DNA from 4 places in the Streptomyces sp. cg35 genome. Region 1 is predicted to be linked to each of the others. Evidence: riboswitches for the same ligand, from Rfam matches in the RefSeq annotation. Region 1 holds a riboswitch; each other region holds the start of a gene.

Region 1 (4,204 bases):
CTGATGGGCGTCCTGCACGAGGAAGGCGACCTCGGCCTCGTCGGCGGGCGCGGAGGCGGGTCTGCCGTTCGGGTCGATCCGGTCGTAGCGGACGGTCGCGATGAACTCGCCGCCCACCGTGGCGGCCAGGCCGACGCGGTCCACGTAGTCGTGATGGGTGAAGCGGTGGACGTCTTTGTCGGACAGACGGGGGTAGGGCGCGAAGAAGCGGTAGTACTTCGACTCGTCCGAGACCTGCTCGTAGAAGCTGGTCAGGCGCTCGGCGTCGTCGGTGGTGATGGGCCTGATCCGGGCGGTGCCGCCGTCGCGCAGCACGACGTCGGCCTCCCAGTGGGCGGGGTAGGCGTGCCGGTCCGACGGGGTCTCCATGCCGCAAGGGTAGGGCTGGCCACCGACAAGCGGGCGACAGTCGTACGGGTCGCGGCCCGCGCGCGTGGGAGGCAGGCTATGGAAGGCCGAAGGGCAGTGCTCGGAGGGGACCTGGGTCCGCGTCGAGCACGCTCCACGGTGTGTGAGAATGGTCTAGACAACCGTGAGACACCTGAAGGGCAGCATCACATGGCTGAGCGCCGCGTCAACGTCGGCTGGGCCGAGGGCCTCCACGCCCGCCCCGCCTCCATCTTCGTCCGCGCGGCCACGGCGGCCGGCGTCCCCGTGACGATCGCCAAGGCTGACGGCAACCCGGTCAACGCCGCCTCCATGCTCGCGGTGCTGGGCCTGGGCGCCCAGGGCGGCGAGGAGATCGTCCTGGCCTCCGACGCCGAGGGTGCGGACGCCGCGCTCGACCGTCTGGCGAAGCTGGTCTCCGAGGGCCTCGAGGAGCTTCCCGAGACCGTCTGATCCCATCAGTTCGGCGGAGCCGCGCGTTTCCCTTCGAGGGCGCGCGGCTCCGCCGTTTTCGCATTCGGACACCACCGCGCGAAATTCAAGCACGCCGAATAGGGCAGCAGAATTACACCGCACTGGACGTCTTTAATCAGGGCGGCAAAAGATACTGCGCGGCTCATTCGATGAATACCGCACTTCTTTGTATACGGCCCCCCTGTTAATGCTGGAGCCCCGCCGTGTTTACGGCATGTTGCGAAGTCCTCACACGGTCGCCCGCGCGGGGGACGCGCAGCCGGTGGGCCGTGACGGCGCGCTCGGTGTGCAGGGCGGTCAGGGAGCGGGCCCGCTCGGCGTCGCCGCGGGCCACCGCGTCCACGATGGCGCCGTGCTCCGCCCAGGAATCGCCCGGCTGGGCCGGGGTCTCGACGGCGTACATCCACGCGATCTTGTGCCGGAGCTGGGTGAGCAGGGTGATCAGGCCGGGGCTTCCCGAGGCCTGTGCGAGGGTCTCGTGGAACCAGCCGCCCAGGGAGCGCAGATCCTCGCTCTGGCCCCGCCTGGAGCGCTCCTGCCCCAGCCTGACCAGGCCACGCAGCACCTTGAGGTGGGCCTCGGTGCGGCGCTGCGCGGCGCGTGCGGCACCCAGCGGCTCCAGCAGCATGCGGATCTCCAGCAGGTCGGCGGCCTCCTGCTCGGTGGGTTCGGCCACGCACGCGCCCGCGTGCCTGCGCGTGACGACGAAGCCCTCGGCCTCCAGGGTGCGCAGCGCCTCGCGGACCGGGACGCGCGAGACCCCGTAGCGGCGCGCGAGCAGTTCCTCGGTGAGCCTGCTGCCGCGCTCGTAGACACCCGCGACGATGTCGTCGCGGATCGCCGTGCATACCGAGTGCGCGGGAATGCGCATGACCCGACCTCCGCCTTAATCCCCGCGAAACGCGGTCGATTGACGCCCGTGCAAGCGCGATTGACACCTGTTCGACGCGCCCGCCCAGTGACTCTATTCCACCCTCCTTGAATTTCCGACGGCAGGCCGGAATCCATGGATATTTTTTGGACAGGAACGGCGTGCACACGCGAAAGCCCCGGCTCGGCGGCCGGGGCTTTCGGGGACTGCTGCTGCGGATGCGTCAGACGTTCACGCCGTGCGAGCGGAGGTACGCGACGGGGTCCATGTCGGAGCCGTAGTCGGGGGTCGTGCGGGCCTCGAAGTGGAGGTGCGGGCCCGTGACGTTGCCGGTGGCGCCGGAGAGGCCTATCTGCTGGCCGGGGGTGACGGCCTGGCCGACGGAGACACCGATGGACGACAGGTGACCGTACTGGGTGTACGTGCCGTCGTTCATCTTGATCACGATGTTGTTGCCGTACGCGCCGCCCCAGCCGGCCTCGACGACGGTGCCGGAGCCCACGGCGTGCACGGAGGTGCCGCTCGCCGCGTGGAAGTCGATGCCGGTGTGGCTGCCGGAGGACCACAGGCCGCTGCTCGCCTTGTAGGCGGTGGAGACGTAGGAGCCGGTGATCGGTGCCACGAAGGAGTTGAGGCGCTTGCGCTCGGCCTCACGGGCGGCGCGCTCCTTGGCCTCGCGCTCCTTCTTGGCCTTCGCCTCGGCCTCGCGCTTGGCCTCCTCGGCCTTCTTCTTCGCCTCGGCCTCGGCCTTCTTCTTGGCGGCGGCTTCAGCGGCGGCCTTCTTCTGCGCGGAGGCCTGCGCGTCGATCTGGTCGGCCAGGGAGTCGCCGATGGCGATGGCCTGGGTCAGGCCGTTCTGGTCGGCGGCCGCGTTGTCGGCGGCGAGAGCGGGGGCGGCGAGGCCTCCGAGGACACCGGTCGTGGTGATCGCCGCGACACCCGCGACCTGCGCGGTGGTACGCGTGAGACGGCTGGGACGACGGTGCTTCCCGGTGGCACGGGTGAACGCCATGAAGTGGCTGGTCCTTTCCTTCCCTCTCGCCTACCGGGTTAGCTGACGGGTTCGGAGCAGGAAGGTCTCCTACGGACACCCTCCCCGTACGGGAAGAGCGTCCGATTCACCCCAGGGACTGCGATGGGTCCCCGGCTCCCCTGGCTCGCGCCGTGGGGGACTCGGCGATGACTGTCCGGTGTCGCGGGCGCGACGTAGGTCTGGCGGACAGCCGGACCGACGCTAAACGGGACATCTTTTAATCAACAAACGGATCCCGGCTTTTGTAGTGCATGCCACAGACCAGACAGGCAACCTCCGCCCCAATTCGGACATTCGTGATCCAAGGCCGGTCGTGGACGGACGTGAGCGACAGCACGAAGCCCCGGTGGTCGGCGTGACCATCGGGGCTTCGTGCGGCGTGCGGGACGGGGGTCAGCCCGTGACCACGGTCACCTCACCGATGCCGAGGGCCCTGACGGGCTCCTCGATCTGCGCGGCGTCGCCCACGAGGATCGTCACCAGCCGGTCGGCCGGGAAGGCGTTCACGACCGCCGCAGTGGCCTCCACGGTGCCCGTCTCGGCGAGTTGGCGGTACAGCCGGGCCTGGAAGTCGTCCGGCAGCTGCTGCTCGACCTGGTCGGCGAGGGTGCCCGCGACCGCCGCGGCCGTCTCGAACTTCAGCGGGGCCACACCCACCAGGTTCTGCACGGCCGTGTCGCGTTCCGCGTCCGTGAGGCCCTCGGCGGCCAGCGTGCGCAGGACCTTCCAGAGGTCGTCGAGCGCGGGTCCGGTGTTCGGAGTGTCCACGGAGCCGCTGATGGCGAGCATCGCCGCGCCCGTCCCGTCGGGCGCGGACCGCAGCACCTGGGCGAAGGACCGCACACCGTAGGTGTAGCCCTTCTCCTCGCGCAGGACGCGGTCCAGGCGCGAGGTGAGCGTGCCGCCGAGGCAGTACGTGCCGAGGATCTGCGCCGCCCACACGCGGTCGTGCTTGTCGGGCCCGATCCGGCCGATGAGCAGCTGCGTCTGCACCGCTCCCGGACGGTCCACGACGACGACCCGGCCGGTGTCGTCCGCGGTGACCGGCGGCGCCGGGCGCGGCTCGCTCGTGTCGCCGGTCCAGGCGCCGAGCGTGTCCGCGAGGAGGGCGTCGAGGTCGGTGCCCGTCAGGTCGCCCACCACGACGACGGTCCCGGTGGCGGGACGTACGTGCTTCTCGTAGAAGGCGCGCACGGCCGCCGCGTCGATGGCGGCGACGGTCTCCTCGGTGCCCTGACGCGGGCGCGACATGCGCGAGCCGGCCGGGAAGAGCTGCCTGGAGAGCTCCTTGGCGGCGCGGCGGGCCGGGTTGGCGCTCTCGTGCGGGATCTCGTCCAGGCGGTTGCGGACGAGGCGCTCGATCTCGCTGTCCGCGAAGGCGGGCGCCCGCAGGGCGTCGGCCAGCAGGGCCAGCCCCTTGGGGAGGCGGGAGACCGGCA
Region 2 (4,204 bases), 1.2 Mb from region 1:
GCGCCCGACTCCACGATGGTCCGCAGGTCCTCCATGAGGGTGTTGAACCGCTTCACGGCGTTCGTCGAGCGGGCCGCCATGCCGTACGCCTCGTCGACGCGGCGCAGTGCCTGCGGGAAGGAGATCTTCTCGCGCTGCGACAGTGCGTCGATCATGGCCTCGGCGCGGTCGCCGATGCCGCGCTTGGGCACGTTCAGGATGCGGCGCAGCGGGACGGAGTCCTCGGGGTTCGACAGGACCCGCAGGTAGGCGAGGACGTCCCGGACCTCCTTGCGCTCGTAGAAGCGGACGCCGCCGACGACCTTGTAGGGCAGGCCGACGCGGATGAAGATCTCTTCGAAGACACGGGACTGCGCGTTCGTCCGGTAGAAGACGGCGACGTCGCCGGCCTTCGCGTCGCCCGCGTCCGTGAGCCGGTCGATCTCCTCGGCGACGAACTGGGCCTCGTCGTGCTCGGTGTCCGCGACGTAGCCGGTGATCTGGGCGCCCGCGCCCGCGTTGGTCCACAGGTTCTTGGGGCGGCGCGACTCGTTGCGCTCGATGACCGCGTTGGCCGCGGAGAGGATCGTCTGGGTGGAGCGGTAGTTCTGCTCCAGCAGGATCGTCGTCGCGTCCGTGTAGTCCTCCTCGAACTGGAGGATGTTGCGGATCGTGGCGCCGCGGAACGCGTAGATGGACTGGTCGGCGTCACCCACGACGCAGAGCTCGGCGGGGTCCGCGTCGTTGCCCTCCGCGTCCTGGGCCGGGCCGACGAGCTCGCGCACCAGCGCGTACTGCGCGTGGTTCGTGTCCTGGTACTCGTCGACCAGGACGTGGCGGAAGCGGCGGCGGTAGTGCTCGGCGACGTCGGGGAACGCGCGCAGCAGGTTCACCGTCGTCATGATCAGGTCGTCGAAGTCCAGCGCGTTGGCCTCGCGCAGCCGCGACTGGTACATCGCGTAGGCCTGGGCGAGCGTCTTCTCGAATCCGTCGGCGGCCTGGCCGGCGAAGTCCTCCTCGTCGATCAGCTCGTTCTTCAGGTTCGAGATCTTGGCGCTGAAGGACTTCGGCGGGAACTTCTTCGGGTCGAGGTCCAGGTCGCGGCAGACCAGGGCCATCAGGCGCTTGCTGTCGGCGGCGTCGTAGATCGAGAACGACGAGGTGAAGCCGAGCTTCTTCGACTCGCGGCGCAGGATGCGCACGCAGGCGCTGTGGAAGGTCGAGACCCACATGGCGTTGGCCCGCGGGCCGACGAGGGACTCGACGCGCTCCTTCATCTCGCCCGCGGCCTTGTTCGTGAACGTGATCGCGAGGATCTGGCCGGGGTGCACGCCGCGCTCGGCCAGCAGGTAGGCGATGCGGTGGGTGAGGACGCGGGTCTTGCCGGAGCCGGCGCCCGCGACGATGAGCAGTGGGGTGCCGCCGTGCACGACGGCCGCCCGCTGGTTCTCGTTCAGCCCGTCGAGGAGGGCCGCCGGGTCGAGGGCCGGGCGGGGGGCGCCGTCGCGGTAGTAGGCGTCCCTGGCCGGGGGCACGTCGAACTTCCCGCCGAACAGGTCGTCCGGGATCGGCTCCGGCGCGGGGCCGTCGTGCTCGTCCTCGGGCGGCGGCGGGGGCTCCTCCGCGCCGCGCTGGAGGCTGGCCAGGAAGTTGTCGTCAAAGAGGCTGCTCATCGCTCTACGAGTCTAGGCCGCCCCACTGACACCCCGCCGCCGCCTTCACCACACCGCCCGTCCGAGCAGGTCAGCGGCTTCGGAACGCGCGGGTCGGCCGGGCCCGGACACCGGACGCCCCCTCGTCACACTCCATGACGACACCTTCACAAATAGTGAGTGAAGCCCACACACTCCCGCATCCCCGACAAGCGCATGGACGAAATGCGAACAAATCGCCGCAGACCATGAGGGGTTGGCCGCATACGGCCAGGTGCGGGGCCGCGGAGTCGCCAAGGTCACGAAAATGTATCGGGCATATCGAACATCAACCTTCACAGCAGCAACACGAGTTGGCTACGGTGCTGCGCGGGCAGCCCGTCCCCCCGCTCGCGAACAACGCGGCGACCGGGCAGCCCCCGCTGAGTTCCGTACGCCGAGAGGCAGGGAACCGGGGACCCAACCGACCTTGGGGTGAATCGACTCAACGGCCCGGCACCATCGGGCAGTTGACCGTAGGGCAGCCTTCCGTACGCCCGAACCCGACAGCTAACCCGGTAGGCGGACCACGGAAGGAGTCGCCTCCTTGGCGTCGCACCGCAAGCCGCGCACCCGCTCCCGGATGTCGGGCGGCCTTCGCACCACCCCCGCGGTCGGGATCACGACCGCCGCCCTCACCTCGGTGGCCCTGCTCTCGCAGACGGCACAGGCCGCCCCCGCGCAGCCGGCCAGGCCGAGCCTCGAAGAGGTGCAGAAGAAGGTCGACACCCTGTACCGGCAGGCCGAGGTCGCCACGCAGAAGTACAACTCCGCCAAGGAGCAGACCGACAGCAAGAAGAAGCAGGTCGACCAGCTCCTCGACGACATCGCGCAGCGCACCGAGAAGATGAACGCGGCCCGCCAGGACCTGGGCCGGTTCGCCGCCGAGCAGTACCGCTCGGGCGGGGTCAGCGACACCGCGACGATGTTCCTCGCCGACGACCCCGAGGACTACTTCGCGCAGAACCACCTGATGAGCCGGATGACCGCCAGCCAGAAGAAGGCGGTCGACGACTACCAGGAGCAGCAGCGCGCGACCGCGAAGAAGCGCACCGAGGCGCAGGAGAACCTCCAGCAGCTCACCTCCTCGCAGACCGAGCTGAAGACCTCGAAGCAGAGCGTGCAGTCCAAGCTCTCCGACGCGCGCCGGCTGCTGTCCGAGCTGACGGCCGAGGAGAAGCAGCGGCTCGCGGCGATCGAGAAGAAGAAGGAAGAGGCGGCCCGCAAGAAGGCCGCCGAGCTCGCCCAGAAGCAGAAGGCCGAGGAGGAGCAGAAGCGGAAGGCGGCCGAGGAGGCGGCCCGGCAGGAGGACGGCTCGGGTACGTCGTCCGGATCGGGGTCCGGCTCGTCCGGCTCGTCCGGCTCGTCGTCGACCTACGCGGCCAAGGCGGCGAAGGCGCTGGCGTTCGCCAAGTCCCAGGAGGGCAAGCCGTACGTGTGGGGCGCCACGGGCCCGGACTCGTACGACTGCTCGGGGCTGACCCAGGCGGCCTGGAAGGCGGCGGGCATCTCGCTGCCGCGCACCACCTGGGACCAGGTGGAGGTCGGCACGACCGTCCCGCTCTCCGACATCCAGCCGGGTGACCTGGTCTTCTTCTACGACGACATCAGCCACGTCGGCCTCTACCTCGGCGACGGCATGATGATCCACGCGCCGAAGCCGGGGGCGTACGTCCGCGAGGAGTCCATCTACTACGACGGCACGGGGTCGATCCACAGCGTGGTGCGCCCCGCCTGACCGGATCCGCGGTTACGTTCGGGCGGTGCAGCACCGCCCGGACGTGATCCCGCAGTCCTTCTGGTCCCAGCTCCCGCCCGCCGCCGGTGCCGCCGTGATGGCGACCGGCATCGTCTCGGTCGGGTTCCGGCTGACCGGGTACGCCGTCCTGTCCGGTGTCTTCCTGGTCCTTGCCGCGGCGCTCTGGGCGGTGCTGGCCTGCGATTTCCTGCTCCGTCTCGTCCGCGACCGCGGCCGCTGGGAGCGCGAGGCGGACACGCCGCCCGCGCTGACCGCGGTCGCGGCGACGTGCGTCCTCGGCACCCGGCTCTCGCTGGCGGGCCTGCAGGCGCTCGCCGAGGCGCTGCTGGTGATCGCCGCGCTCGTGTGGCCCGTGCTGCTCCTCGCCGTCGTCCGCCACTGGAAACCGCGGATGCCGGGGCTCGTCTTCCTCGTCTGCGTGGCGACCCAGAGCCTGGCCGTGCTCGGGGCGACGCTGTCGGCGGAGCTGGGCGTGGCCTGGCTCGGCCACGCGGCGGTGGTGGTGTTCTGGTGCGGGATCGTGCTGTACGTCGTCGCGTTCGCCCGGTTCGACCGCCGGCAGGTGTTCGAGGGGGCCGGGGACCACTGGATCGCGGGCGGGGCGCTGGGGATCTCGGCGCTCGCGGCGGCCCGGCTGGTGCTCGCCGGGCGGGCCGGTGACCTCTGGAACTCCGACGTCACCGGGGTGCTGCGCGACATGTGCGGGGTGCTGCTCGCGCTCGACCTGGCCTGGTACGTGGTGCTCGCGGTGGCGGAGGTGCTGGAGCCGCGGTTC
Region 3 (4,204 bases), 2.4 Mb from region 1:
GGTGCTGTTCGCGGTGCTCTCGGTCGTGCAGGCGCTGCGGCTGCCCGTGCGGCGGCGGGCGGCGGCGGGCTCCGGTGACGAGGGGGGCCAGTGGCGGACGGTGCTCGGCAACCGTTCCTTCTGGCTGTTCTCGCTCGCGATGACCGGGTCGTACGTGCTGTCGTTCCAGGTCTATCTGGCCCTGCCGCTCGCCGTGGAGCGGCTGCTCGGCGGGGGCCGGGCCGGGCAGGTCGCGACCGGCGCCCTGTTCGTGGTGTCGGGGCTCGTGGCGCTGGCCGGGCAGCTGCGGATCACCGACTGGTGCCGGCGCACGTGGAGCCGTGAGCAGTGCCTGGTCGCCGGGCTCGGGCTGATGGGCGCCTCGTTCCTGGTGCCCGCGGCGGGCGGCGCGGGCCTGACCGGGGTGGCCGGGCTGCTGCTGTGCGCGGCGGGGCTCGCGGCGGCGACGGCCGTGCTCTACCCCTTCGAGATGGACACGGTGGTGTCGCTGGCGCGGGGGCGCTGGGTCGCCACGCACTACGGGCTCTACAACACGGTGTGCGGGATCGGGATCACCGTGGGGAACCTCGGCACCGGGGCGCTGATCGCGCGCTCCCCGGCCGGGGTGTGGTGGGCGCTGGCCGCTGTCGGGGCGGTCGGGGCCGTGGCGCTGCACCGGCTCGGGCGGGGTGGGCGGCTGGCGGAGGTGAAGGCGGGGGCCCTCGCGCCGTAGGGGCCCCGTGAGCCGAGATCGGGTGCGGGGCTCTCGCGGCGCCGCACCCCGCGGGCTCCCGGGACGCCTCACCCGGACGGACCCGTACTGGTCGCCCCGCGCCCCCTCCCCGGGAACCCTTGGTGAGACGCCGGAAACCGGGGCGCGGACGCGGCAGGAGACAACTGGTGGGGCAGCGCGGAGGGCGGCACAGACAGGTGGCGGACGCCAGCGTCACCCACGTCTTCCTGCGGCTGCTGCCGGCGCTGCTGATCATCGGCGGCGCGGTCTACGAGTACTGCACCCCGTCCGGGTTCTCCGGGGCTCCTTTGTTCAGCGCGGCGCCTCTGGTCGCCGCCCCGTTCTTCTCGCTGTCCGGGACGATCCTGGCCGGGGTCGGCTCGATCGGCGCCATAGCCGCCGTGCACGTCAGATACACGCGGGAGTTCGGCTCCCCGATCGTCACCGAGATGGTGACCGTGGCCACCGTGTGCCTGCTGGCCTGCTTCATCAACCGGATCGTGCGCCGCAGCGACGAACAGCTGGCCTCGGCGCGGCAGATCGCCGAGGCGGCCCAGTTCGCGGTGCTGCCGGAACCGGCCGGGCGGATCGGCGGCCTGGCCATCGCGGCGCGGTACGAGGCGGCGCAGGCCGGCGCGTTCATCGGCGGCGACCTGTACGCGGTGCAGGACACACCGCACGGGGTGCGGCTCGTCGTCGGGGACGTGCGGGGCAAGGGCATGGGCGCGGTCGCCGCGGTGGCCGTCGTCATCGGCGCCTTCCGGGAGGCCGCCGAGCAGGAGGGCAGCCTGGAGGCGGTCGCCCAGCGCCTGGAGCGGGCGCTGGCCCGGGAGGGCACCCGGCGTCGCGGCATCGACGACTTCGAGGGCTTCACCACCGCCGTGCTCGCCGAGATCCCGCACGGCGGCGACCTCCTGCGCGTCCTCAACCGCGGTCACCCCGAGCCGATCGTGCTGCTCGGCGACGGCACGGTCCGGGTGGTCAGGCCCGAGGAGGCGGCGCTGCCGCTGGGCCTCGGCGAGCTCGGTGCCTGGCCGGACCGGGCCACCGAGGCGGAGTTCCCGGCCGCGGCGACGCTGCTGCTGTACACCGACGGGCTCTCCGAGGCGCGGGACACGAAGGGCGCCTTCTACGACCCCGCGGACCGGCTCTCCGGGCGCATCTTCCCCGGCCCCGAGGAACTCCTCGCGGCACTGGCCGAAGAAGTACGCCGGCACACCGGAGGCGGCACCAAGGACGACATGGCGCTGCTCGCCGTGCACCGCCCTTGATCATTGTCACGAGCGGTGATCGAGCGACCCCCCTGCGCATAACAATTGACGCACCGTCAGGAAAAGGCATGTTTCCCGTGCGTCAAAATCGTCGGTCAACTCGCCCGATTCCGCCCGGTCGTGCCCCGTTAAGTCCAGGCCAAAGACGTGAACGATCAGTGGGAACGGCTTGGAAATACTGTCGGCTGTCTATTAACGTTCGATAACGCAGCGCGGTCGTCCCAGCCGTCACAAGCGACGGCTCCGTGCGCACACGCTTAATCCCGCAAGGGAGCCGGGGAACCACCAACTTGGGGTGAATCAGGCATCGTTCCGTCGCTTTTCGGGCGTCGGGCCGTGCTCGTAGGAGACCTTCCTGCTCCGAACCCGTCAGCTAACCCGGTAGGCGAGAAGGAAGGAAAGGAGAGCGCCCCCGTGGCGTCGAACCGGCCTGCCCCCGAGTTCTCCGGATTCTCCGCCGACTCCGCCCCCGGCGAGTTCGGCGTCGAGCAGGAGACCTGGGAGGAGTGGAATCCCACCGAGGAATCCGTCCGTCCCGTCCGCGGCAGGCACCGCGTGGCCCGTCAGCGCGGCGGACTCGCGCGCAGCTCCACCGTCCTCGGTGTCGGCGTGATCGCCGCCGTCGGCGCGGGCGGCATCGCCACCGCGCAGGGCGGCAAGCCCGCCGTCCAGATCTCCATGCCCGACCTGTCGGCGGTCAAGGACTCGCTGCCCGCGGCCAAGTCGCTGCCCGGAGTGGGCGCGCTCATATCCGACGACTCCGACTCCTCGTCCGGTGCCGCCTCGGCCGCCCCGCTCACCACGGTGGGCAACGGGCAGTCGGACGCGGGCGAGGCACTGCGGGCCCGCATCATGCAGCAGGCCGAGACGCAGCAGAACGCGGCCGACACCGCGGCGCAGGCCGCGGCCGAGGAGGCCGCTGCCAAGCAGGCCGCCCAGGAGGCCGCCGAGAAGCAGGCCGCGGCCGAGAAGAAGGAAGCCGCCGAGAAGAAGAAGGCGGAGGCGGAGGCCAAGGCGAAGGCCGAGGCCGAGCGCCTCGCCAAGCTGGCCAAGAGCTACAAGCTCCCGGTCGCCTCGTACACCCTCACCGGCACCTTCGGGCAGCCCGGATCCATGTGGTCCTCCGGCTACCACACGGGCCTCGACTTCGCGGCCTCCACCGGTACGCCGATCTACGCCATCCACGGCGGCACCGTCACCGAGGCCGGCTGGGCGGGCGCGTACGGCTACCGCACGGTCCTCACCCTCGACGACGGCACCGAGCTGTGGTTCTGCCACCAGTCGTCGATGAACGTCAGCGTCGGCCAGAAGGTCAGCACCGGCGACGTCATCGGCCGCGTGGGCGCCACCGGCAATGTCACCGGTGCCCACCTCCACCTGGAGGTCCACCCCGGCGGGGACGCCACCGGCGTCGACCCGGCGGCGTGGCTGCGCGACAAGGGCCTCACTCCCTGAGCCGCGTCCCCTCCCTCTGAGCCCCGTCTCTTCTCCGAGGCGGGCCTCTCCCTGAGTCATGCCTCCCTCCGAGGCGTGTCTCCTCCGAGTTCCGGCGGTCCTGGCGGCAACCCCCCGACGTCAGGGCTGCCGGTTTCGCATGCCCATGGAATACCGTCTTCCGCAAAGGCGTTGAAGCAGGGCATGACTTCTTCCCCTGCTCTGCGCAAGCTCGGCTCCTCCGACCTCGAGGTCTTCCCGCTCTCCCTCGGGGGGAACGTGTTCGGCTGGACAGCCGACGAGGCCACCTCCTTCGCGGTCCTCGACGCCTACACCGCCGGGGGCGGCAACTTCATCGACACCGCGGACTCGTACTCGTCCTGGGCCGAGGGGAACCACGGCGGCGAGTCCGAGACGATCATCGGCAAGTGGGTCAAGGCCCGCGGCAACCGCGACGACGTCGTCATCGCCACCAAGGTCGCCCGCCACCCCGACTTCAAGGGCCTGCGCGGCGACAACATCAAGGCCGCCGCCGACGCCTCGCTGAAGCGCCTGGGCACCGATCACATCGACCTGTACTACACGCACTTCGACGACGACGAGACCATCCCGGTCGAGGAGATCATCGGCGCGCTCGACGAGCTGGTGAAGGCGGGCAAGGTGCGCAACATCGCCGCCTCGAACATCTCGCCCGCCCGCCTGCAGGAGTCCCTCGACCTCTCCGACCGCGAGGGACTGGCCCGCTACGTCGCCCTCCAGCCGCACTACAACCTGGTCTCGCGCGACA
Region 4 (4,204 bases), 1.4 Mb from region 1:
CGGGGCGCCGGTCTTGATCTGGCCGCAGTTGGTGGCGACGGCCAGGTCGGCGATGGTGACGTCCTCGGTCTCGCCGGAGCGGTGCGACATCATGCACTTGAAGCCGTTGCGCTGGGCCAGCTCGACGGCGTCCAGGGTCTCGGTCAGCGAGCCGATCTGGTTGACCTTGACGAGGAGGGCGTTCGCCGAGTTCTCCTCGATGCCGCGGGCCAGGCGCTCCGGGTTGGTGACGAAGAGGTCGTCGCCGACGAGCTGGACCTTGTCGCCCAGCTTCTCGGTGATGACGTTCCAGCCGGCCCAGTCGTCCTCGTACAGCGGGTCCTCGATGGAGACGAGCGGGTACGCGGAGACGAGCTCCTCGTAGTACTCGGTCATCTCGGCCGCCGAGCGCTCCTTGCCCTCGAACTGGTACTTGCCGTCCTTGTAGAACTCGGAGGCGGCGACGTCCAGCGCGAGCGCGACCTGCTGGCCGGGGATGTAGCCGGCCTCCTTGATGGCCTCGAGGATGAGGTCGAGGGCGGCGCGGTTCGACTCCAGGTTCGGGGCGAAGCCGCCCTCGTCGCCGAGGCCGGTGGACAGGCCCTTGGCCTTCAGGACCTTCTTGAGGGTGTGGTAGACCTCGGTGCCCCAGCGCAGCGCCTCGGAGAAGGACTCCGCGCCGATCGGGGCGATCATGAACTCCTGGATGTCGACGTTGGAGTCGGCGTGCGACCCACCGTTCAGGATGTTCATCATCGGGACGGGCAGCAGGTGCGCGTTCGGACCGCCGAGGTAGCGGAAGAGCGGCAGGTCGCTGGCCTCGGAGGCGGCGTGGGCCACGGCGAGCGAGACGCCGAGGATGGCGTTGGCGCCGAGGGAGCCCTTGTTGTCCGTGGCGTCCAGGTCGAACATCGCCTGGTCGATCAGGCGCTGCTCGGTGGCGTCGTAGCCGACGAGCTCCGGGCCGATCTGCTCGATGACGGCGAGGACGGCCTTCTCGACACCCTTGCCCTGGTAACGGTTGGGGTCACCGTCACGGAGTTCGATGGCCTCGAAGGCACCGGTGGAGGCACCGGACGGAACGGCAGCACGACCCGTGCTGCCGTCGTCGAGGCCGACCTCGACCTCGACCGTGGGGTTGCCTCGGGAGTCCAGGATTTCCCGGGCTACGACGACGTCGATGGACGGCACGAGCATCTCCTTCTGGGATGTGACGCAACTGGGCGGGCTGCCTCGGTAACGCATTCCCGCACCCATGAGCCTAACCGGCTCCGGGGCATCGGCCAGCCGACCGCCCGTCTCGTGGACAACGCCGTTAGCGAAATGTTCCCAACTGGAACAAAACGGGGTGGTGGCGTGCGGGTGACGGAATCCCGTCCGCCGTGTCCGGGCCGAGCGCCGGGTGCGGGTCGCGGGCAGCCGCGACGGTGCCGCAGTCGGCGGACAGCAAGGCGCCCCACCCCGGATGCCGGGATGGGGCGCCGATGCGAGCGGCCCGTTACATGGGGACGGGTCGAAAGAGCTCGGCGTCCGCCGATGCCGAGGCTCCCCTCTATACGTGCGGCTTACTTCAGGTGCAGCTGCTGACCCGGGTAGATCAGGTCGGCGTCGGTGACGATGTCCTTGTTGAGCTTGAACACCTTCTGCCAGGTGGTGCCGTGCGCCTCGGCGATCTTGCTGAGGGTGTCGCCGTGCTTCACCTTGTACTCGCCGTCGCCCTTCTTGACCTTCTTGCCGGTCGGGGTCGTGACGGTCTTCTTCGACTCCTGCTGCTGCGGCGCCTGGCGCTGCTCGGAGCGGGTGGTCGTGGAGGACTCGGAGCGCTGCTGCGGCTGAGCCTGCTGCTGCTTCGGCTGCTCGGGAGCCGGGGCGGAGTTCGAGGTGGAGGCGCCGGACAGGCCCACACCACAGCTCGGCCAGGCACCCTTGCCCTGCGCGGCGAGGACCTTCTCGGCGACCGATATCTGCTGGGCCTTGGAGGCCTGGTCGGCGGAGGAGGCGTAGGCGGTGCCGCCGTACGCGGCCCAGGTCGAGGACGAGAACTGGAGGCCGCCGTAGTAGCCGTTGCCCGTGTTGATGGACCAGTTGCCACCGGACTCGCACTGCGCGACCTGGTCCCACTCGGAGGTGGAGGCGGCGGAGGCGGAGGTGGCGCCCATCAGCGGGACGGCGACAGCGGCACCGGCGACGCCGGCGAGCGTGGCGACACGGACGGCCTTGGACGGGCGGCGGTGCTTGCCCTTGCTGGAAAGCAGCATGGAGAGATCCCCTCACCGACGCCTACGAGGTGAGCTGTCGGGTTCGGGCCAGTGAGTGCCCGGCCGCGCATCCTTGTGCGCGGCTTAACCCCAAGCCGTCTCGGTCTCCCTGAACGGCACTTACCTGGGTCCCCCGCTCCTGCCTACGGCGCTGACGCGTCGACTGTTCCCGTACGGACGTTGGCAGGATTCGGCGTGACGTCCGTCGGGGCCCGCAGTGGCGAGCGGTGACGACGTTAAGCAGTGGATCCGCCCGATTTCAAAGACGATCAGGGTCTTTGAGACTCATGTCTCACTCGCGCAAAAGTGGACATACGCGCCCCAACCAGCCCTGAACTCCCGCTACTTTTCGCCCGATTCGAGGCCAAGATCCAGACTCTGACCAGGAAGGATGAGGTCGGGGTCGGAGCCGACCGTCTTCTTGTTCAGGTCGTAGAGCGCATCCCACCCGCCGTCGACGTCATGGGCGTCGGCGATGTCCCACAGGTTGTCGCCGGAGCGGACCGTGTACGTCCCTTCGTCGCGCCGCTCCTCGCGGGAGGCGTGACGGCCTTCTCCCGTACGGGAGTCGGAGGTGTCGTCCGTGGCGCGGTCGCCGCGGTGACGGCCGCCGGCGGAGGCGTCGTCCGAGGCCGGGGCGGACGGGGTGGCCGCGTCCGAGGGCTCCTGATCGGCCGCCGAGCCGGAGGCGTCGGCGCTGGGGTCGGTGCCGGAATCGTCGGCGGACTGCCCCGACTTGTCCGACTTGTCGCTTGCCGTGTCGCTCGGGTCGTCGCTCGACGTGTTACCGGAGGTATCGCCCGTCGCGTCGGCTGACGGGGTGTCCGATGTGCCGGACCCGTCGTGATTCTTGTCTCCCGAATCCGTGGCGGAGTCGTCGGCGGAGTCCGAGGAGCCGTCCGAGGAGTCGTCCGACGGGGAGGCGCTCGCGCCCGGGTCGACATCGGCCGAGTCGTCGCTCTTGGTGAGACCGGCCACGATCGAGCAGCTCGGCCAGGCGCTCGGCCCGCGGTCGTCGAGCGCTTTCTCGGCGACGGCTATCTGCTGGGATCTGCTGGCCTCGTCGGCGCGCGCGGCGTAGTCGAGACCGCCGTACTGCTCCCACATCTCCTGCGAGAACTGCAGTCCGCCGTAGTACCCGTTGCCCGCGTCCAGGCTCCACTGGCCGCCGGACTCGCACTCGGCGAGCTTGTCCCACGTGCTGGTGGAGGCGGCGCTCGCGTTGGTCGCGGCGAGCAGCGGGATCGCGATGGCGCTGCCGGTGACACCGGCGGCGACAACGAGAGCGGGTGCCTGACGGGGGCGACGGTGACGACCGTTCCCGGAGAGCATGCGGTTCCCTTTCGCGAGGCTGATGCTGCTGCACGCGACGGGTGATGCGGGAGTGCAGGATGTGCACATGTCGCGATGACTGGTGAACGTAGCGGGACTCGAACGCTTGTCACAAGTCGATGCAGCGCAGATCACGTGAAAGTCACAGATGTGACGGCTCGTCAGTTCTGGTGGGGCGTGAACTCCACCGGCAGCGTGCGCAGTCCACGCATGATGAGACCGCCGCGCCACCGCAGATCGGCCGGATCCTGGGCAAGTCGCAGGTCCGGAAGGCGCGTCAGCAAGGTGGCGAGCGCGGTCTGTCCCTCCAGGCGCGCGAGGGGGGCGCCGAGGCAGTAGTGGATGCCGTGGCCGTAGCCGAGGTGCTGGTTGTCGCGGCGCGCGAGGTCGAGGGTGTCGGGTGCGGCGAAGCGCGCCGGGTCGCGGTCGGCGGCGGCGAGCACGACGAGGACCGGGTCCCCGGTGGCGATGTCCTGGCCGCCGATGGTGAGGGGTTCGGTCGCGAACCGCCAGGTCGCCAGCTCGACCGGGCCGTCGAAGCGCAGCAGTTCCTCGACGCCGGTCGCCAGCAGCCCGGTGTCGCCCTCGGCCAGCGCCCGCTGCAGCCGCGCGCGCTGCTCGGGGTGGGTGAGCAG

What was found. A riboswitch is a leader RNA that binds a small molecule or an ion and turns the genes downstream of it on or off. The one in region 1 is predicted to bind cyclic di-AMP.
Region 2: it holds a riboswitch for cyclic di-AMP, as region 1 does, so the genes downstream of both, ACQUQD_RS16255 (NlpC/P60 family protein) here and ACQUQD_RS10720 (M23 family metallopeptidase) in region 1, are expected to answer to the same signal.
Region 3: it holds a riboswitch for cyclic di-AMP, as region 1 does, so the genes downstream of both, ACQUQD_RS21655 (M23 family metallopeptidase) here and ACQUQD_RS10720 (M23 family metallopeptidase) in region 1, are expected to answer to the same signal.
Region 4: it holds a riboswitch for cyclic di-AMP, as region 1 does, so the genes downstream of both, ACQUQD_RS17005 (transglycosylase family protein) here and ACQUQD_RS10720 (M23 family metallopeptidase) in region 1, are expected to answer to the same signal.

The regions. Positions count from the first base shown of each region.
Region 1 covers NZ_CP191268.1:2,322,137-2,326,340, forward strand. Annotated here, with positions in the region: gene ACQUQD_RS10705 (GNAT family N-acetyltransferase) at 1-369, opposite strand, end outside; gene ACQUQD_RS10710 (HPr family phosphocarrier protein) at 559-840, shown strand; gene ACQUQD_RS10715 (GntR family transcriptional regulator) at 1,046-1,732, opposite strand; gene ACQUQD_RS10720 (M23 family metallopeptidase) at 1,956-2,744, opposite strand; cyclic di-AMP (ydaO/yuaA leader) riboswitch at 2,757-2,921, opposite strand; gene ACQUQD_RS10725 (M16 family metallopeptidase) at 3,159-4,204, opposite strand, start outside.
Region 2 covers NZ_CP191268.1:3,571,439-3,575,642, forward strand. Annotated here, with positions in the region: gene pcrA (DNA helicase PcrA) at 1-1,652, opposite strand, end outside; cyclic di-AMP (ydaO/yuaA leader) riboswitch at 2,056-2,210, shown strand; gene ACQUQD_RS16255 (NlpC/P60 family protein) at 2,218-3,408, shown strand; gene ACQUQD_RS16260 (tellurite resistance/C4-dicarboxylate transporter family protein) at 3,434-4,204, shown strand, end outside.
Region 3 covers NZ_CP191268.1:4,759,108-4,763,311, forward strand. Annotated here, with positions in the region: gene ACQUQD_RS21645 (MFS transporter) at 1-712, shown strand, start outside; gene ACQUQD_RS21650 (PP2C family protein-serine/threonine phosphatase) at 880-1,983, shown strand; cyclic di-AMP (ydaO/yuaA leader) riboswitch at 2,228-2,386, shown strand; gene ACQUQD_RS21655 (M23 family metallopeptidase) at 2,398-3,438, shown strand; gene ACQUQD_RS21660 (aldo/keto reductase) at 3,622-4,204, shown strand, end outside.
Region 4 covers NZ_CP191268.1:3,749,807-3,754,010, forward strand. Annotated here, with positions in the region: gene eno (phosphopyruvate hydratase) at 1-1,176, opposite strand, end outside; gene ACQUQD_RS17005 (transglycosylase family protein) at 1,545-2,237, opposite strand; cyclic di-AMP (ydaO/yuaA leader) riboswitch at 2,242-2,398, opposite strand; gene ACQUQD_RS17010 (transglycosylase family protein) at 2,580-3,569, opposite strand; gene ACQUQD_RS17015 (cytochrome P450 family protein) at 3,731-4,204, opposite strand, start outside.